DNA from 3 places in the Kluyvera sp. 142486 genome. Region 3 is predicted to be linked to each of the others. Evidence: predicted binding sites of a transcription regulator. Region 3 holds the regulator's gene; each other region holds the start of a gene.

Region 1 (6,735 bases), on a different contig from region 3:
GCTCAGATCGCCTGGTAGCATCTTTGCCGTTGTATATTTCTTGACACCCTTTCGGCATGGCCCTAAAATTTCGCGTCCTCATATTATATGAGGCGATTTATTACGTGTTTACGAAGCAAAAGCTAAAACCAGGAGCTATTTAATGGCAACAGTTAACCAGCTGGTTCGCAAACCACGTGCTCGCAAAGTTGCAAAAAGCAACGTGCCTGCACTGGAAGCCTGCCCGCAGAAACGTGGTGTATGTACCCGTGTATATACCACCACTCCTAAGAAACCAAACTCCGCACTGCGTAAAGTATGCCGTGTGCGTTTGACTAACGGTTTTGAAGTTACCTCCTACATCGGTGGTGAAGGTCACAACCTGCAGGAACACTCCGTGATCCTGATCCGTGGCGGTCGTGTAAAAGACCTTCCGGGTGTTCGTTACCACACCGTTCGTGGTGCGCTTGACTGCTCCGGCGTTAAAGACCGTAAGCAAGCTCGCTCCAAGTACGGCGTGAAGCGTCCTAAGGCTTAATGGTTCTCCGTTAAGTAAGGCCAAACGTTTTATATTAATGTCAAACTCTTTGAGTTTTGGACAATCCTGAATTAACAACGGAGTATTTCCATGCCACGTCGTCGCGTCATTGGTCAGCGTAAAATCCTGCCAGATCCTAAGTTCGGATCAGAACTGCTGGCTAAATTTGTCAACATTCTGATGGTAGATGGTAAAAAATCTACTGCAGAATCAATCGTATACAGCGCGCTGGAGACCCTGGCTCAGCGTTCTGGTAAAAATGAACTGGAAGCATTCGAAGTTGCGCTCGAAAACGTGCGCCCAACTGTCGAAGTTAAGTCCCGCCGCGTAGGTGGTTCTACTTATCAGGTTCCAGTTGAAGTTCGTCCGGTCCGTCGTAATGCTCTGGCAATGCGTTGGATCGTTGAAGCTGCTCGTAAACGCGGTGATAAATCCATGGCTCTGCGCCTGGCGAACGAACTTTCTGACGCTGCAGACAACAAAGGTACTGCAGTTAAGAAACGTGAAGACGTTCACCGTATGGCAGAAGCCAACAAGGCGTTCGCACACTACCGTTGGTAATCCCTTCGGAGTATTAGTCACCAGGCGGGCGCTTCAGCGAAGCTGCCCGCTTTGGGTTACTTAACTGAACGCCTAAAAAGATAAACGAGGAATCAAATGGCTCGTACAACACCCATCGCACGCTACCGTAATATCGGTATCAGTGCGCACATCGACGCCGGTAAAACCACTACTACCGAACGTATTCTGTTCTACACCGGTGTAAACCACAAAATCGGTGAAGTTCACGACGGCGCCGCTACCATGGACTGGATGGAGCAGGAGCAGGAACGTGGTATTACCATCACTTCCGCAGCAACTACTGCATTCTGGTCTGGTATGGCTAAGCAGTATGAACCGCACCGCGTAAACATCATCGACACCCCGGGGCACGTTGACTTCACTATCGAAGTAGAACGTTCCATGCGTGTTCTTGACGGTGCGGTAATGGTTTACTGCGCAGTTGGTGGTGTTCAGCCACAGTCTGAAACCGTATGGCGTCAGGCTAACAAATATAAAGTTCCACGTATTGCGTTCGTTAACAAAATGGACCGTATGGGTGCGAACTTCCTGAAAGTTGTTGGTCAGATCAAAACCCGTCTGGGCGCGAACCCTGTTCCGCTGCAGCTGGCAATTGGTGCTGAAGAAGGTTTCACCGGTGTTGTTGACCTGGTGAAAATGAAAGCCATCAACTGGAACGAAGAAGACGCAGGCGTTACCTTCACTTATGAAGATATCCCAGCAGACATGCAGGACCTGGCTGACGAATGGCACCAGAACCTGATCGAGTCCGCTGCAGAAGCTTCAGAAGAGCTGATGGAGAAATACCTGGGTGGTGAAGAACTGACTGAAGAAGAGATCAAAAAAGCTCTGCGTCAGCGCGTTCTGAACAACGAAATCATCCTGGTAACCTGTGGTTCTGCGTTCAAGAACAAAGGTGTTCAGGCGATGCTGGATGCGGTAATTGATTACCTGCCATCCCCAATCGACGTACCTGCGATCAATGGTATCCTGGACGACGGTAAAGACACTCCGGCAGAACGTCACGCAAGCGACGATGAGCCGTTCTCTGCACTGGCGTTCAAAATTGCTACCGACCCGTTTGTTGGTAACTTGACCTTCTTCCGTGTGTATTCTGGTGTGGTTAACTCTGGTGATACCGTACTGAACTCCGTGAAAACTGCACGTGAGCGTTTCGGCCGTATCGTACAGATGCACGCTAACAAACGTGAAGAGATCAAAGAAGTTCGCGCGGGCGACATCGCTGCTGCAATCGGTCTGAAAGACGTAACTACCGGTGACACTCTGTGTGACCCAGATGCGCCTATCATTCTGGAACGTATGGAATTCCCAGAGCCGGTAATCTCCATCGCAGTAGAACCAAAAACCAAAGCTGACCAGGAAAAAATGGGTCTGGCTCTGGGCCGTCTGGCTAAAGAAGACCCATCATTCCGCGTATGGACTGATGAAGAATCTAACCAGACCATTATCGCCGGTATGGGTGAACTGCACCTCGACATCATCGTTGACCGTATGAAACGTGAATTCAACGTTGAAGCGAACGTCGGTAAACCTCAGGTTGCTTACCGCGAAGCGATTCGCGCGAAAGTTACCGATATCGAAGGTAAGCACGCTAAGCAGTCTGGTGGTCGCGGTCAGTACGGTCATGTTGTTATCGACATGTACCCACTGGAGCCGGGTTCTAACCCGAAAGGCTACGAATTCATCAACGACATTAAAGGTGGTGTAATCCCTGGTGAATACATCCCAGCCGTTGATAAAGGTATCCAGGAACAGCTGAAATCTGGCCCGCTGGCTGGTTACCCGGTTGTTGACATGGGTGTTCGTCTGCACTTCGGTTCTTACCATGACGTTGACTCCTCTGAACTGGCGTTTAAACTGGCAGCTTCTCTGGCGTTTAAAGACGGCTTTAAGAAAGCGAAACCAGTTCTGCTTGAGCCTATCATGAAGGTTGAAGTAGAGACTCCTGAAGAGAACACTGGTGACGTTATCGGTGACTTGAGCCGCCGTCGTGGTATGCTCAAAGGTCAGGAATCCAACGTGACTGGCGTTGTGATCCACGCTGAAGTTCCGCTGTCCGAAATGTTCGGTTATGCAACTCAGCTGCGTTCACTGACCAAAGGCCGTGCTTCTTACTCCATGGAGTTCCTGAAGTACGACGATGCGCCGAACAACGTTGCTCAGGCCGTTATTGAAGCCCGTGGTAAATAATCCACAGGATTAAAACCTAAGTCCCGTGCTCTCTCCAAAGGGGAGAGCACTATAGTAAGGAATATAGCCGTGTCTAAAGAAAAATTTGAACGTACAAAACCGCACGTTAACGTCGGCACCATCGGCCACGTTGACCACGGTAAAACTACCCTGACTGCTGCAATCACTACCGTACTGGCTAAAACCTACGGCGGTGCTGCTCGTGCTTTCGACCAGATCGATAACGCACCAGAAGAAAAAGCTCGTGGTATCACCATCAACACTTCCCACGTTGAATATGACACCCCGACTCGCCACTACGCACACGTAGACTGCCCAGGCCACGCCGACTATGTTAAAAACATGATCACCGGTGCTGCGCAGATGGACGGCGCGATCCTGGTTGTTGCTGCGACTGATGGCCCTATGCCACAGACTCGTGAGCACATCCTGCTGGGTCGTCAGGTAGGCGTTCCTTACATCATCGTGTTCCTGAACAAATGTGACATGGTTGATGACGAAGAGCTGCTGGAACTGGTTGAAATGGAAGTTCGTGAACTTCTGTCCCAGTACGACTTCCCAGGTGATGACACCCCAATCATCCGTGGTTCTGCTCTGAAAGCGCTGGAAGGCGAAGCAGAGTGGGAAGCGAAAATCATCGAACTGGCTGGCTTCCTGGATTCTTACATCCCAGAACCAGAACGTGCTATCGACAAGCCGTTCCTGCTGCCAATCGAAGACGTATTCTCCATCTCCGGTCGTGGTACCGTTGTTACCGGTCGTGTAGAACGCGGTATCATCAAAGTTGGTGAAGAAGTTGAAATCGTTGGTATCAAAGAGACTGCTAAGTCTACCTGTACCGGCGTTGAAATGTTCCGCAAACTGCTGGACGAAGGCCGTGCTGGTGAGAACGTTGGTGTTCTGCTGCGTGGTATCAAACGTGAAGAAATCGAACGTGGTCAGGTTCTGGCTAAGCCAGGCTCTATCAAGCCGCACACCAAGTTCGAATCTGAAGTGTACATTCTGTCCAAAGACGAAGGCGGCCGTCATACTCCGTTCTTCAAAGGCTACCGTCCACAGTTCTACTTCCGTACTACTGACGTGACCGGTACCATCGAACTGCCAGAAGGCGTTGAGATGGTAATGCCAGGCGACAACATCAAGATGGTTGTGACTCTGATCCACCCAATCGCGATGGACGACGGTCTGCGTTTCGCAATCCGTGAAGGCGGCCGTACTGTAGGTGCGGGCGTTGTTGCTAAAGTAATGAGCTAATTATTTATTAATTAGTTTTGCACTTGAAAAGGGCACTTCGGTGCCCTTTTTGCTTTTTTGGTATTTGTCCCGGCAATATTTTCCGCACGATTTGATCCCTTATTTCACGTGACTTCCCGCGTCTGGCTATTGTAATCATAATTATTCTCACTTACACTTTGTTCAGAAATTGAACGGGAGTGGTTATGTACGTTTGTTTGTGTAATGGCGTCAGCGATAAAAAAATTCGCCAGGCAGTACGCCAGTTTCATCCGCAGTCTTTCCAGCAATTAAGAAAATGCATTCCTATTGGAAATCAATGTGGTAAGTGCGTCCGCGCTGCGCGAGAGGTGATGGAAGACGAATTAATGCAAATGCCAGAGTTCAAAGAGATCGCCTAAGCTCGGATTTCTTTTTTGACATCCCTGTAGCCCGTTCTACGCTTCAATAAGTGGAAGCGGAGGGTCTATATAATGAAAGGTGATGTTAAGATAATAAATTATCTCAATAAATTATTGGGAAACGAGCTTGTCGCAATCAACCAATACTTTCTCCATGCGAGAATGTTCAAAAACTGGGGCCTGATGCGCCTCAACGATATTGAATACCACGAATCCATTGATGAAATGAAACACGCCGATCAGTACATCGAGCGTATTCTGTTTCTTGAAGGGATCCCTAATCTGCAGGACCTTGGCAAGCTGCATATCGGCGAAGATGTCGAAGAGATGCTGCAGTCTGACTTAAAGCTTGAACTGGACGGCGCGAAGGATCTGCGTGAAGCCATTGCCTACGCTGATAGTGTCCATGACTACGTCAGCCGCGATATGTTGATTACTATCCTCACCGAGGAAGAGCATCACATTGACTGGCTGGAGACCGAACTGGATCTGATCGGCAAAATTGGTCTGCAGAACTACTTACAGTCGCAAATCAAGGTTGAAGGCTAAAAGCCGATACGCCTGCCATAATAAAACCCGCCGCTCCCAGAAATGGTCCAAATGGCAGCGGGTTTTTTATATTCTCCGCCTGATGTAGCCACAGCGCTTTCCCCACAATAAAGGCACACGCCAGCAGTGTAGCTACCAACACAAGCAGCGGTAGAGATTGCCAGCCGTGCCAGGCGCCGAGTGCCGCCACATACTTCACGTCACCATACCCTAAGCCTTCACGGTGCCGCAGTGCGCGGTATCCCCAGTAAAAGAGTGCCATCGTGCAATAGCCTGCAATCGCTCCCCATAACGCTTCGTTACTTCTTGTTGGGTTCAGGCAGAGCTGGCTCAAGAGCCCGCCCCAAAGAAGAGGGCAGGTGAAGGCGTCACGTAAAAAACCGGTGCGGTAGTCTTGCCAACACAGGATGACGTTGAGTACGGCATAGAGAAGATAGAAGGGGAGGGCCGGAAGCATCATTTTGGTTTCCATAAGGGGCTATGCCGGCAGTGTGCGAGGTGAAGGGAAGAGCGGCAACAGCTGATGTGCCTTTTCACGATACGCTATCCAGACGAACACGCACCGTTGCCCTTTGTGCAGCAATTATGCGAACTGCCTTCCGGGCTTTGCTGACTAATTTATAAACGCGACTTGCTTAGTATGGGTATACGTGTATAATGCGCGGGCTTGTCTAATATAGACAGCGGTTCAATATGAACCACCGGTACTGCGTAAGCGATACCAGACAATGTTCCCAATTGGGGAACTCTGTAAGAACGGTTACACTCTCCCATCAATCGTAATGGGTTTGAGGAGTAACTATTTCGTCTATAAAATAATTGGAGCTCTGGTCTCATGCAGAACCAAAGAATCCGTATCCGCCTGAAAGCGTTTGATCATCGTCTGATCGATCAATCAACCGCGGAAATCGTCGAGACTGCTAAGCGCACTGGTGCGCAAGTCCGTGGTCCGATCCCGCTGCCGACCCGCAAAGAGCGCTTTACCGTTCTGATCTCCCCGCACGTCAACAAAGACGCGCGTGATCAGTACGAAATTCGCACTCACAAGCGTCTGGTTGACATCGTTGAGCCAACTGAAAAAACCGTTGATGCTCTGATGCGTCTGGACCTGGCTGCCGGTGTAGACGTGCAGATCAGCCTGGGTTAATCAGGTCATCGAGCGATTGAGAGGTTGATACAATGATTGGTTTAGTCGGTAAAAAAGTGGGTATGACCCGCATCTTCACTGAAGATGGCGTTTCTATCCCAGTAACCGTTATCGAA
Region 2 (6,735 bases), on a different contig from region 3:
TGAACGCCCGGACTGGCGTGAAAAAGCGACAGAGTACGGCTTCAACTTTCACACCATGTACGGCGAGCCGTACTGGAGCGAAGAAGCTTACTACAAGCTGACGCTGGCGCAGGTTGAAAAGCTGGAAGAGGTTACCGCTGAACTGCACCAGCTGTGCCTGAAAGTGGTTGAGCGCGTCATCGCCAGCGATGAACTGATGGCGAAGTTCCGCATTCCAAAGCACACCTGGACCTTCGTCCGTCAGTCATGGCAAACGCAGCAGCCGTCGCTCTACTCGCGTCTCGATCTGGCGTGGGACGGCACCGGTGAACCGAAGCTGCTGGAAAATAACGCCGATACGCCAACGTCACTGTACGAAGCGGCTTTCTTCCAGTGGATCTGGCTTGAAGATCAGATCAACGCGGGCAACCTGCCGGAAGGCAGCGATCAGTTCAACAGCCTGCAGGAAAAGATCATCGAGCGCTTCAACGTGCTGCGCGAACAGCACGGCTTCCAGCTGCTGCACCTGACCTGCTGCCAGGACACGGTGGAAGATCGCGGTACCGTGCAGTATCTGCAGGACTGCGCCGCTGAAGCCGGCGTGGCGACCGAGTTCCTCTATATTGATGAGATCGGTCTGGGCGAAAAAGGCCAGTTTACCGATCTGCAGGATCAGGTCATCAGCAACCTGTTCAAGCTCTATCCGTGGGAATACATGCTGCGCGAGATGTTCTCTACCAAGCTCGAAGATGCTGGCGTGCGCTGGCTGGAACCGGCCTGGAAGAGCATCATCTCTAACAAAGCGCTGCTGCCGCTGCTGTGGGAGATGTTCCCGGATCACCCAAACCTGCTGCCAGCCTATTTTGCCGAAGACGATCATCCAGAGATGGACAAATTCGTGGTGAAGCCTATCTTCTCCCGCGAAGGCGCAAACATCTCGATCGTTGAGAACGGTAAAACCATCGAGCAGGTGGAAGGGCCGTACGGTGAAGAGGGGATGATCGTGCAGCAGTTCCATCCGCTGCCGAAATTTGGTGATAGCTACATGTTGATTGGCAGTTGGCTGATTAACGACGAACCGGCTGGGATTGGCATCCGTGAGGACAGAGCGTTGATCACTCAGGATCTGTCACGCTTCTACCCCCACGTTTTCGTCGAATAATCGTTAACCGATTAGCACCGACAGCATACTTAAGGAGCCCATTTCGATACCGTCTACCGGGATCGTGATGGGCTCTTCGCCATCCCAGGCCCCCAGCACATAAAGCAGCGGCAGGAAGTGATCCGCCGTTGGGTTCGACAATGAACCGCCTTCATGCATCAGATAGTTCACCAGCGGATGCTGCTCTACCGGCCCTTTCCAGTCCAGGTTTGCCTTCACATAGTCGTTAAACGACGTTGCCCATGGGTAAGGCGTTGAATCACCGTGCCATTTCGCCGTACGCAGGTTGTGCACCACGTTGCCGCTCGCCACCAGCATAATGCCTTCATCGCGCAGGCTCGCCAGCTTACGACCCATTTCAAAGTGCCACGCCGCTGGCTTAGTGCTGTCGATACTCAGCTGCACCATCGGGATGTCCGCATTCGGGTACATCTTAATCAGCACGCCCCAGGAGCCGTGATCGAAGCCCCAGGCTTCTTTATCCAGCGCCACCGGAACCGGTGCCAGCAGCTCTACCAGCTTCTGCGCCAGCGCCGGGGAGCCCGGAGCCGGGTAATGGGTATCGTAAAGCGCCTGCGGAAAACCGCCGAAATCGTGGATCGTTTTCGGGGTTTCCATCGCCGTCACGCCCGTGCCGCGGGTAAACCAGTGCGCAGACACCACCACGATCGCTTTCGGACGCGGTAAGGTTTCGCCAAGGTGCTGCCAGGTACGGGTATAGAGGTTATCTTCCAGTACGTTCATCGGGCTACCGTGACCTAAAAACAGTGCTGGCATTCGGCTACGAGACATGATGTTATCCTTCCAGAGGGAATAATTGAATAACACCACATTAACCTGTTTTGAGTGAGGATAAACTCAGATAAGCGTGATGATGATCTTCAGAAAATTTGAATGTAAGGATGAAGTAAAGAATAGCGTCGCCTCTCGCCACGGCTGACGATTTTCAATATCATGAATGATAATCATTATCATAAGGAGTAAGCGATGTCGGTACCGCTGATTCTGACATTACTGGCAGGAGCTGCCACCTTCATTGGTGCAATACTCGGGGTTATCGGACAAAAACCGTCCAACCGAGTACTCGCTTTTTCACTCGGCTTCGCCGCCGGCATTATGCTGCTGATCTCCTTAATGGAGATGCTGCCCGCCGCGCTCGACGCTCCCGGAATGTCGCCGGTATTGGGCTACGGGATGTTTGTCGTTGGCCTGATTGGCTATTTCGCCCTCGATCACATGTTGCCGCATGCGCATCCGCAAGATTTGATGCAGAAAAACACCCAGCCGCTGCCGCGCAATATCCGCCGCACCGCCGTGCTGTTAACCCTCGGCATCAGTCTGCACAACTTCCCGGAAGGTATCGCCACCTTCGTCACCGCCAGCAACAACCTTGAGCTTGGCTTCGGCATTGCGCTCGCCGTGGCGCTGCACAATATTCCTGAAGGGCTGGCGGTTGCCGGGCCGGTCTATGCCGCCACGGGCTCAAAGCGTAAAGCGGTATTCTGGGCGGGGATTTCCGGTATGGCAGAAATACTCGGCGGCGTGCTGGCGTGGGCGATCCTTGGCAGCATGGTGTCACCGGTGCTGATGGCCTCGATTATGGCGGCCGTCGCCGGGATTATGGTCGCCCTTTCCGTCGATGAACTCATGCCGCTGGCCAAAGAGATTGACCCTAACAACAACCCCAGCTACGGCGTGCTGTGCGGCATGTCGGTTATGGGGATGAGCCTGGTGATTCTGCAGTCGATGGGCATTGGCTAACGTCAGGCAATAAAAAAGCCCGGTGCGTATCGCAAACCGGGCTTCATCACGTAGGCCGCTAGATTAGCTGGCTTTACGCTCGTGTTCACGACGGTAGGCCACCAGATCTTCGATGGTCACCAGCGCCATGTTATGTTTCTTCGCAAACTCGATGCACTCTGGCGCGCGTGCCATGGTGCCGTCGTCGTTGGTCAGTTCACACAGCACGCCTGCTGGTTTAAAGCCTGCCAGCGTCACCAGATCGATAGTCGCTTCGGTGTGACCACCACGGGTCAGTACGCCACCCGCCTGCGCGCGCAGTGGGAAAACGTGACCAGGACGGTTCAGATCGGAAGGTTTCGCATTGTCGGCAATCGCCGCGCGAACGGTGGTCAGACGGTCAGCGGCAGAAACGCCGGTGGTCACGCCGTGAGCCGCTTCGATGGTGACGGTAAAGCCGGTGCCGTAGGCGCTGGTGTTGTTTTCTACCATCATTGGCAGTTCCAGCTGTTTACGACGTTCGTCGGTGAGACACAGACAAACGATGCCGCTACCGTGACGGATAGTCAGCGCCATTTGTTCAACGGTCATGTTTTCGGCGGCAAAGATCATGTCGCCTTCGTTCTCGCGATCTTCGTCGTCCAGCACCATCGCACCGCGACCTTCGCGCAGAGCAACAAGCGCGTTTTCAACGCGTTCGAACGGAGTACCAAAAGAGGAAAGTAGCGTCTGATTCATGGTAAAAAAACCTCATTAATATTATGGTTACCAGAATCAGGGCAGTCTTAGGAGTGCCGATATAACGGCAAATAGATAACGCGAGCGGGTGCTTAACCCAACTGAGTCGTTACTCTCTCCCATCCGGACTCTAACCGTCGGCCCCGGAATTACACCGGATCTGCTGACCTTCCCATGTTCATAGGAAGCGCTCGCGGGCTTTCAGCCGTAGCTGATTTACCGCCGGTGGGGAATTTCGCCCCGCCCTGAGAATAAGCGTACTCACTATAACGCCAATGACTATCTTCGGCAATGCATAAGCTTCGAACAATTCTGGTTTATCGCACCGGGATAAGACACTACAATAGCCTTCATGCCGACAGAATCAGGGAACAAGAGATGATCGACCCGAAAAAAATTGAACAAATTGCCCGCCAGGTCCACGAGTCCATGCCGAAAGGTCTGCGTGAGTTCGGTGATGATATTGAGAAGAAAGTTCGTCAGGTGATCCAGTCGCAGCTGACGCGCCTTGACGTGGTGAGCCGTGAAGAGTTTGACGTGCAGACTCAGGTTCTGCTGCGTACGCGTGAGAAGCTGGCGCTGCTGGAACAGCGGATTAGCGAGCTGGAAAACCGCGCTGCGGCACCGGCTGTAGACGACAAAGAGTAATCGTTGTTGAGTGCCGGATGGCGGCTACGCCTTATCCGGCCCACAAATCGGATGCTCGAGAAGTTGTAGGCCGGATAAGCGTAGCGCCATCCGGCATCAATAGTGCGCTACTTCTCGCTATCTTTCTGAATCTTCTTGATAATATTGGTCGTTGAACAACCATCTTCAAAGTTCAGCACCAGCACCTCACCACCGTTGGCCCACACTTCTTCGCTACCGGCAATTTGCTCTGGCTTATAGTCACCGCCTTTGACCAAACGATCCGGCAGGATCCCGGCAATCAGACGCTGCGGGGTATCTTCTTCAAACGACACCACCCAGTCGACCGACTCCAGCGCGCCCAGCACGATCATGCGCTGATCCAGCGGGTTAACCGGACGGGTTTCGCCTTTCAGGCGCTTGGTTGAAGCATCGCTGTTCACCGCGACGATCAGACGATCGCCCAGCTTACGTGCGTTAGCCAGATAGGAGACGTGCCCCGCGTGCAGAATATCGAACACGCCGTTGGTCATCACCACTTTCTCGCCGCGACGACGAGCAGCGGCAACCGCCTGCTTCAGTTCTTCTTCGCTCATCACGCCAAAACCGGTGTCTGCACGACCGCGCACGGCGTTTTCCAGTTCGATAGGTGAAACGGTAGACGTACCCAGTTTACCCACCACTACGCCCGCCGCGGCGTTGGCAAAGAAGCACGCCTCTTCCAGGGTATTACCGGAAGCCAAAGTCGCTGCAAGCACACCGATAACGGTATCGCCCGCACCGGTCACATCGTACACTTCCTGCGCCTGCGTCGGCTGATGCAGCGGTGCTTTGCCCGGCTGCAGCAGCGTCATGCCCTGCTCGGAACGCGTCACCAGCAGCGCGGAAAGATCGTAATCGGCAATCAGCTTCATGCCGCGCTCAACGATCTCGGCTTCGTCTTTACACTTGCCTACCACCGCTTCGAACTCAGAGAGGTTTGGCGTCAGCAGCGTTGCGCCACGGTAGCGTTCGAAGTTGGTGCCTTTCGGGTCGATCAGTACCGGCACGTTCGCTTTGCGCGCCAGTTGGATCATCTGCTGTACGCTTTCCAGCGCGCCTTTGGCGTAGTCGGACAGCACCAGCGCACCAACGCTCGGCAGACCGCTCTGGATGCGGTCATGCAGCGGCTGTGGATCTACGCCGGCAAACCCTTCTTCAAAATCCAGACGGATAAGTTGCTGGTTACGCGACAGCACGCGCAGCTTGGTGATGGTCGGGTGCGTAGGTACAGAAACAAAGTCACACTTCACGTTGACGTCGGCCAGCGCTTTATTCAGCGCGCGCGCCGCATCGTCAATGCCGGTCAAACCGACCAGACGCGAACCCGCCCCCAGGGATGCAATGTTCATCGCCACGTTTGCCGCGCCGCCAGGACGTTCTTCGATAGTTTCCACCTTCACCACGGGAACCGGGGCTTCCGGGGAAATACGACTGGTTGGGCCATACCAATAGCGATCCAGCATGACGTCGCCAACCACCATCACTCCTGCGCGTTCAAATTCCGGCAGCGTTACTTTCATTCTTGTCTCCTGGGAGAATCAAAATTTTGGCGCGATAATAGCACATTTCACGGTTGAACCAGCCACTTCTGCCAGCTGGCGCTGACCAGTTCACGTTCCCGAAGGAAGCTTGATAAATCGACATTTCCCGGCAGCTCCTGAAGCGCCAGGTGATGCAACGCATCGCGCAACGTGGTATAGGCGCGGGTGAGCGCCTGTGCTTCGTGCTCGTCCATAATATCGTTTTGCGCCAGCAGTTCGAGAATGCGCACGTTATCCGACCAGCGAGTCAGCTTCGGCTTCTCGTGGGCGTAGCGCAGCACCAGGTACTGGGTAATAAACTCAATATCGGTGATCCCGCCCGCATCGGTTTTGATATCAAAACGATCGCGCTGTTTACCGCCAAGATGAGCGCGCATTTTTTCACGCATTTCACGCACTTCGGTTTGCAGCGCGCTGCCTTCCCGCGCGGTAGTCAGGATCTGTCGGCGAATGTCGTCAAACTGCTGCTGCAACTGTGGGTCGCCGTAGACCACGCGAGCTCGCACCAGCGCCTGATGCTCCCAGGTCCACGCTTCGTTTTGCTGATAATCAGCAAATGATTCGGCGGTGGTCACCAGCATGCCCGCCGCGCCGGATGGGCGCAGACGCGCATCGACTTCATACAAAATGCCGGACGAAGTACGGGTGCTGAACAGGTGCATGATGCGCTGCGCCAGACGCAGATAGAACTGACGGCCATCGATTTCTCGTTCGCCGTCGGTCATCGCATCCATCGGGCAGTCATGCAGGAACACCAGATCCAGATCCGAACTGTAGCCCAGCTCCCAGCCGCCAAGCTTGCCGTAGCCAATCACCGCAAAGCCGCGACCGTGGCGCTCCCGCAGATGGGTTGGCTGACCGTAGCGCGCCACCATCTGTACCCACGCCTGCTGAACAACAGCGTCT
Region 3 (6,735 bases):
AGGCCAGCCGGCGTGACGATACCGTGACGGTCATAGTCCGGGTCGTTGGCAAACGCCAGATCGAACTTATCGCGCAGCGCCAGCAGCCCCGCCATCGCGCACTCGGAGGAGCAGTCCATACGGATCGCGCCATCTTTATCGAGGTGCATAAAGCGGAAGGTCTGGTCAACGTGATCGTTCACGATGGTCAGGTTCAGGTTGTAGTGCTTGGCGATACGCTTCCAGTATTCGATACCAGAGCCACCCAGTGGGTCAACGCCCAGGGTCAGCCCAGCTTTCTGGATAGCGGCCATATCGACGATATCCGCCAGCCCTTCAATAAACGGCTGAACCAGATCGACTGCTTTCACGTGACCGGAAGCCAGCGCAGCGTCGTAAGCAATGCGCTTCACGCCCGCCAGGTCGGCTGCCAGCAGCGCATTCGCGCGGTCTTCAACCACTTTGGTGACGTTGGTATCAGCCGGGCCACCGTTTGGTGGGTTGTACTTGATGCCGCCGTCTTCCGGTGGGTTGTGGGATGGCGTAATCACGATCCCATCGGCCAGCTTACCGCCTTTTTTGTTGTGTACCAGGATAGCGTTGGATACCGCCGGAGTCGGCGTAAAGCCATTGTCTTCCTGAACAATGACATCCACCCCGTTTGCTGCCAGCACTTCGAGAACGGAGATAAACGCCGGCTCAGAGAGCGCGTGAGTATCCTTCCCGACATAGCATGGGCCCGTAATTCCATTTTTCGCGCGCTCTTCCGCGATCGCCTGAGCAATGGCCAGAATATGCTTTTCGTTGAAGCTGTGACGACCCGCGCTCCCACGGTGGCCGGATGTACCGAACTTCACCGCATGTTCCGGGTTGCTCACGTCAGGCTGCAGCACGTAGTACTGAGCCGTCAGTTGGGCGACGTTGATCAAATCACTCTGCTGTGCAGGTTGTCCTGCACGGGTATGGTTTGCCATTGCCTGGTCCTTCTTATGCAAGGGTTAGATTGTCAGTATTAGATAGTACCGCAAACCTTCTCAATCAATTCCGTTGGGAATTGCATTGATTGCATGATGTGTTCGACCATGCTGCATTTACGGCCTGTATTAGTATTGGTAATGACCCAGTATGGCGTATCCGGAACCTGTTTTGGTTTTGTCTGGTTGCCGTTTTTGAGCAGAGTCTGCTCATCAGCAGCAAAATAGACGCGGGTACGCCCGTGAAGGGATTCGGTAGCTTCGGCAAACGCCTTGTTGTCCAGAGCGTACAGCGTGGTCAGTACCAGCATGAAGCGGTTAACCGCTTTCTTCTGTTCTGCATACTCATCAGAGAGCAGCAGCTCACGCATAGCACGAACTTTATCTTTGGCGGTTTTTACCGTTTTCACGTCAGCAACGGGAGCAGCAGCCGGGGCCGGAGCGGGAGCCGGTTCTGCTTTGACGACCGGCGCAGCGGCAGCAGCCACGGGCTGGGAAGCGGCGGAGAATTTCAGCATACGCCGTAAAATGTCGGACGCGCTCTCGCCAATGTGCAGAGTGTGAGCCGCAATATAGCGATAGAGCTCGTCATCAACTTCGATCGTTTTCATCTTAATCCGGTGCGATAATTTTTCTGAATACAATTCATTGGGATTATAAAGTCAAAACCCAACAGCGGGTAGCGCCAAACCAGGAAGACGGCAAAATTCGGAGGAGTTCCTCTCTTGCCCCTGAGCGTTAGAATGTCCAACATGATACCCTAACCCGACAATGCGAAAAAAAGAACTTTGCTATGAAATTGAATGTCCGAGCGCAATCTGCACAAAACCTGCACAATAATTCTCCCATCGTTCTCGTCCACGGGCTGTTCGGTAGTCTGGACAATCTTGGCATCCTGGCGCGCGACCTGGTCTCCGACCACGATATCCTCCAGGTAGACATGCGTAACCACGGTTTGTCGCCGCGTGCCGATGAGATGACCTACTCCGCAATGGCGCAGGATCTGCTCGATACCCTCGATGCTAACGGCATTGAGAAAGCGACGGTTATCGGCCATTCCATGGGCGGTAAAGCGGTGATGGCGCTCACCGCGCTGGCCCCAGAACGCATCGACCGACTAGTGGCGATTGATATTGCCCCCGTGAATTATCAGGTCCGTCGTCACGATGAGATTTTTGCCGCCATTAATGCGGTGACTAACGCGGGCGTGGCAACCCGCCAGCAGGCCGCCACGGTGATGCGCGAGTACCTTAAAGAAGAAGGCGTGATTCAGTTCCTGCTGAAATCCTTTGTTGACGGTGCCTGGCGATTTAACGTGCCTGTGCTGTGGGAACAGTACCCGCATATCGTTGGCTGGGAGACTATCCCGGCCTGGGACCACCCTGCCCTGTTCATCCCTGGCGGCAATTCGCCGTACGTGACCGAAGCCTATCGTGACACGCTGCTGGCTCAGTTCCCGCAGGCAAAAGCGCATGTTATTGCCGGCGCGGGCCACTGGGTTCATGCCGAAAAACCGGAAGCGGTGCTGCGAGCGATTCGTCGCTACCTCGCCGAGTGATTAAAAATGCATCGACCGCGCGCCAGAATGGCCGTGGTCGTTGGCGTGTGGGCCCCACTGATGTATGATTGCGCGCTGTCTGCACCGGGCACCGCCCGGTAGCTTGTTTCCCCGAAGTCACTCAGAACCATGGCAAAAGAACAAACGGACCGTACGACCTTAGATTTGTTCGCAAATGAGCGTCGGCCGGGAAGACCAAAAACCAATCCGCTTTCGCGTGACGAACAGCTGCGCATTAATAAGCGTAATCAGTTAAAACGCGACAAAGTGCGCGGTCTGAAGCGCGTGGAGCTGAAGCTGAACAACGAAGCCGTTGATGCACTCAACGAGCTGGCGACTGCCCGTGATATGAGCCGGAGTGAACTCATCGAAGAGATTCTGATGAGCCAACTGGCCCAACTGCACGGACAGGGGAAAGTCTGAAAAATCCCCCAAAATACGCTTTCATGTAGCAGAGTGTGCAGTCCGGCACGATAGCGGTTTCCGCGCACCTCTCTGTTCTGCTATGATTGCCCTTATCTGTGGGCAATAAGCCACCACCATATCATTAAGTTTCAAGAGGTTATTTTACTCATGGCAATCGTTGGCATCTTTTTCGGTAGCGATACCGGGAACACCGAAAATATCGCAAAAATGATTCAAAAACAGCTTGGTAAAGATGTCGCTGACGTTCACGACATTGCCAAGAGCAGCAAGGAAGATCTGGAAGCATTCGACATTCTGCTGCTGGGTATCCCAACCTGGTACTACGGTGAAGCGCAGTGCGACTGGGATGACTTCTTCCCTACGCTAGAAGAAGTGGACTTCAACGGTAAGCTGGTTGCGCTGTTTGGCTGCGGCGACCAGGAAGACTACGCGGAATACTTCTGCGACGCACTGGGCACCATTCGCGACATCATTGAACCACGCGGCGCGACTATCGTAGGCCACTGGCCGACCGCGGGCTACCATTTCGAAGCGTCTAAAGGTCTGGCAGATGACGACCACTTTGTGGGTCTGGCTATCGATGAAGACCGTCAGCCAGAACTGACCGCCGAGCGCGTTGAAAAATGGGTTAAGCAGGTTGCAGAAGAGCTGCACCTGGATGAGATCAAAAACGCCTGATTATCCTGCGGCACGATGATAAATCGTGCCGCATTAATAGGTAAAAGCAATTAAAATAATAGCTACAATTTTTTAACTTTTGAGCGCATACCTGTACAATATCTTCTGATTTAGCGCGGTCTCATCGTCAGTTTGTCGGTGAAGCCTCGTTTTTGAAAGCTTAGTTTACCCGGCTCTTGCTGTTTTCATTTCAATAGGGTCATTCTATAATGAGACGCATTAATTCGGGTGCATTCTCTGTGATACTTTCGCTGATGGAAGTTAATCGTTTAGCAACAGGACAGATTCCGCATGACTGACAATAACACCGCATTAAAGAAGGCTGGCCTGAAAGTCACACTTCCACGGTTAAAGATTCTGGAAGTCCTTCAGGAACCGGATAACCACCATGTCAGCGCGGAAGACTTATACAAACGCCTGATCGACATGGGTGAAGAGATTGGTTTAGCCACGGTTTACCGCGTATTGAACCAGTTTGATGACGCCGGTATCGTCACCCGTCACAACTTTGAAGGCGGTAAATCCGTTTTCGAGCTGACCCAACAGCATCACCACGATCACCTGATCTGCCTCGACTGCGGCAAAGTGATCGAGTTCAGCGATGATTCCATTGAAGCTCGCCAGCGTGAAATCGCGTCGAAGCACGGTATCCGCTTAACGAACCACAGTCTTTATCTTTACGGTCACTGCGCTGAAGGCGACTGCCGTGAAGATGAACACGCGCATGACGCGGTAGCAAAATAAGCGTACTGTGTGCGTCTCGAAAACCAGCCTAAGCGCTGGTTTTTTTATGCCCTGCTTTACGATATCCATAAAAAAACCGCTGCAAGCAGCGGTTTTTTGTTGTCAGCATAAGCTTATTTCTGTGGCGTGTTGTTGCTGCGAATTTCCTGCCAAATCTTATCGCAGTTCTTCGCTACCGCTTCGTCATTACCCATTTTTCTGGCGTTAATGCATTTCTGGTAATCAATAACGCGCACGCTTTCCTGGTTTGCGAACTGCTCGTGCGCTTTCTCTTGCTTCAGCACATTTAGCACGCTCTGGCAGGCCTGAATTTTATCCGGGTTGCCTTCTGCAGTGTTAATACAGGCGCTGTAGGCATCCTTCAGCTTGCTATCTTCCTTCGGTGCAGGTGATTGCGCACAGGCGGTTAACCCAGCGGCCATCAGCGCAACAATAATCAATTTTTTCATACGATGAGCCTCTTAACAGCGGCAGAGGTCTCCCCCTGCCGCGTTAGCATCAGAAAATAGTGAACGGTGCGATAACCATAAATTTCACGTCACGCTCATCCTGGAAGATGTTGCCGTAACCGCCGCCCCAGCTTGGAATATCGGAGTGGTTGTCATACTGAGTGAAGTGCAGTTTGAACAGCGTGCCTTTTGCGCGGCCATCCTGTACGGTGTAGGCCACATCGAGGCTGTAGGCAGACTCTTTGATCTTGTTATTCTTGTCGTAGAACTCGTCCGGGCTCATCTGCCAGGTCGCTGGCTTAGCATCCCATGCGTAAACGTAAGAAGCACCCACCGCCCAACCCGGCAGATCCCAGTTTTTCAGATCATACATGGTGCCAAAGAAGACCGCTTTTTCGCCGTTGGCGTTGAAGTCAGAGCGGTTATCCCACCAGATATCCAGACGACCGTTAGAGGACGCGTAGGTTGGCGTCATACGCTGCAGGAAGTAACCCTGCTGACCCTCTGCTTTAACCCAGGTCCCTTCCAGACGGAAGTCGAACACTTCTTGCAGCTTGTAGCCGAAGGTTAACGCTTGCAGCCACGCGGTACCGTCATAGATATCGTTGACGCCGTGATCGCTCACCTTGTCACGCGTACCGTAGAACTGATAGCTGGTGGTCAGCGGGCCGCCAGGGATATCAAATTTGTAGCTACCTTTGGCGAAGTACTGATCGATATAGCCTTCCGCCTGACCAAATGCGGCTTCCAGCACGAGGTCATTTTTGAAATCGTATTTCGCACCGATGGAGTGCAGGTAATCGACTTTGGTCTTCTTATCGTTCTGATAGAAGTTGTCCATTTCAAGGTGCCATGGCGCCTTGTAGTTGTTCGTCCACATGTAGGAGAAGCTCAGCGCGCCAGCATCGCCGTAGTCGAAGTTAGCACCGGCTTCAGCACCCTGATAGGTACCAGGCATAAAGCTCCAGTGTGGTGCCAGCAGCGTTTGACCGGTTGGCTGGATGTAACCTGCGCGAGCCCATGTTGGCCCTAATTTAAATTTAGCTGCCGCTTTGTACAGGCTGATACCGCTCTTATCGCCGCTGTAGTCTTCGCTGTAGCCTTTGTTCTTAGAAGAGAACGCAATTTCGTTCGGGTGACCACTGCCGTTATCTTCCGCCATTTCAATCGCGGTGAACGCAGCAATATCAATACCGAACATGTCGGCAGCATAGCCAGACTGGAAGTCGAGGTTGGCATTCCAGGTGGAGTGAGAAAGGTTGGTTTTATATTTATCGTGATCGGTAACGTCTTTACGGTCACGTTCGCGCTGCCAGTAATAGATGCCGCCGGTCAGTGTAGAATCGTCGATGAAGCCTTCTGCTTTTGCTTCCGGAGTCATCATAAAGCCTGACATTGCTGTCACACCGGCGATAGCCAGCGCCAGCGTACTACGTTTGCCACTAAACGTACGCATAGTTATATCCTCTTTGACTTTTAAAAATGCCGCTGCAAAGCAGAAGGCAAAAAAATAAAACTGATAAAAAGGTACTGCTAAGAAATTGTGTTTCACTACACCTACAGACTATTTTTCGCGACGCGAATTATCAATCCTTTTCCGCAACGAGAGTGCAGGATTATGACAAAGCGCACATATTTGGTTTCCATTTGTAACAGGGTGCGTTACTGCAACATCTTCGCGCCAAGCCTTGCCGGGCCTGATAAAAATGTGAATGAGACCGTTTACATTAGACTTTTGTAACAAGCGGGATTAAAAGCGCGGGGATACTTAGAGGTAGAATAATTGCATTAATTCGCTTCGCGAAACTATAAGAGATCGTATTTTTCATCCGAAAGTAACATTATCATTCAGTGAAAGAGAACCTCTGGCGGCAGGCGAAAAAAAACGCCGCAAGCGCGGCGTTTTTATCAGGGTAAGGAATTAACC

Evidence for each region. Region 3 encodes Fur, which represses iron uptake genes when iron is present. Its sites were predicted from a motif close to ATAATAATGAGAACNACTATCAA; they were not measured.
Region 1: a site for Fur is predicted at 4,672-4,694, ahead of bfd (bacterioferritin-associated ferredoxin). Genes of this name have one in related genera too.
Region 2: a site for Fur is predicted at 2,100-2,122, ahead of zupT (zinc transporter ZupT). Genes of this name have one in related genera too.

The regions. Positions count from the first base shown of each region.
Region 1 is NZ_JBKHUI010000003.1:24,546-31,280, reverse strand. Features, by position in the region: gene tusB (sulfurtransferase complex subunit TusB) at 1-18, shown strand, start outside; gene rpsL (30S ribosomal protein S12) at 143-517, shown strand; gene rpsG (30S ribosomal protein S7) at 608-1,078, shown strand; gene fusA (elongation factor G) at 1,175-3,289, shown strand; gene tuf (elongation factor Tu) at 3,359-4,543, shown strand; gene bfd (bacterioferritin-associated ferredoxin) at 4,729-4,923, shown strand; gene bfr (bacterioferritin) at 4,996-5,472, shown strand; gene ACLGE8_RS04270 (prepilin peptidase) at 5,456-5,929, opposite strand; gene rpsJ (30S ribosomal protein S10) at 6,308-6,619, shown strand; gene rplC (50S ribosomal protein L3) at 6,652-6,735, shown strand, end outside.
Region 2 is NZ_JBKHUI010000006.1:7,161-13,895, forward strand. Features, by position in the region: gene ACLGE8_RS08435 (glutathionylspermidine synthase family protein) at 1-1,141, shown strand, start outside; gene ygiD (4,5-DOPA dioxygenase extradiol) at 1,145-1,933, opposite strand; gene zupT (zinc transporter ZupT) at 2,129-2,902, shown strand; gene ribB (3,4-dihydroxy-2-butanone-4-phosphate synthase) at 2,966-3,619, opposite strand; FMN riboswitch at 3,727-3,876, opposite strand; gene ubiK (ubiquinone biosynthesis accessory factor UbiK) at 3,998-4,267, shown strand; gene hldE (bifunctional D-glycero-beta-D-manno-heptose-7-phosphate kinase/D-glycero-beta-D-manno-heptose 1-phosphate adenylyltransferase HldE) at 4,375-5,808, opposite strand; gene glnE (bifunctional [glutamate--ammonia ligase]-adenylyl-L-tyrosine phosphorylase/[glutamate--ammonia-ligase] adenylyltransferase) at 5,856-6,735, opposite strand, start outside.
Region 3 is NZ_JBKHUI010000004.1:267,019-273,753, forward strand. Features, by position in the region: gene pgm (phosphoglucomutase (alpha-D-glucose-1,6-bisphosphate-dependent)) at 1-953, opposite strand, end outside; gene seqA (replication initiation negative regulator SeqA) at 992-1,564, opposite strand; gene ybfF (esterase) at 1,747-2,511, shown strand; gene ybfE (LexA regulated protein) at 2,641-2,934, shown strand; gene fldA (flavodoxin FldA) at 3,085-3,615, shown strand; gene fur (ferric iron uptake transcriptional regulator) at 3,907-4,359, shown strand; gene chiQ (ChiQ/YbfN family lipoprotein) at 4,473-4,808, opposite strand; gene chiP (chitoporin ChiP) at 4,858-6,264, opposite strand; gene glnS (glutamine--tRNA ligase) at 6,730-6,735, opposite strand, start outside.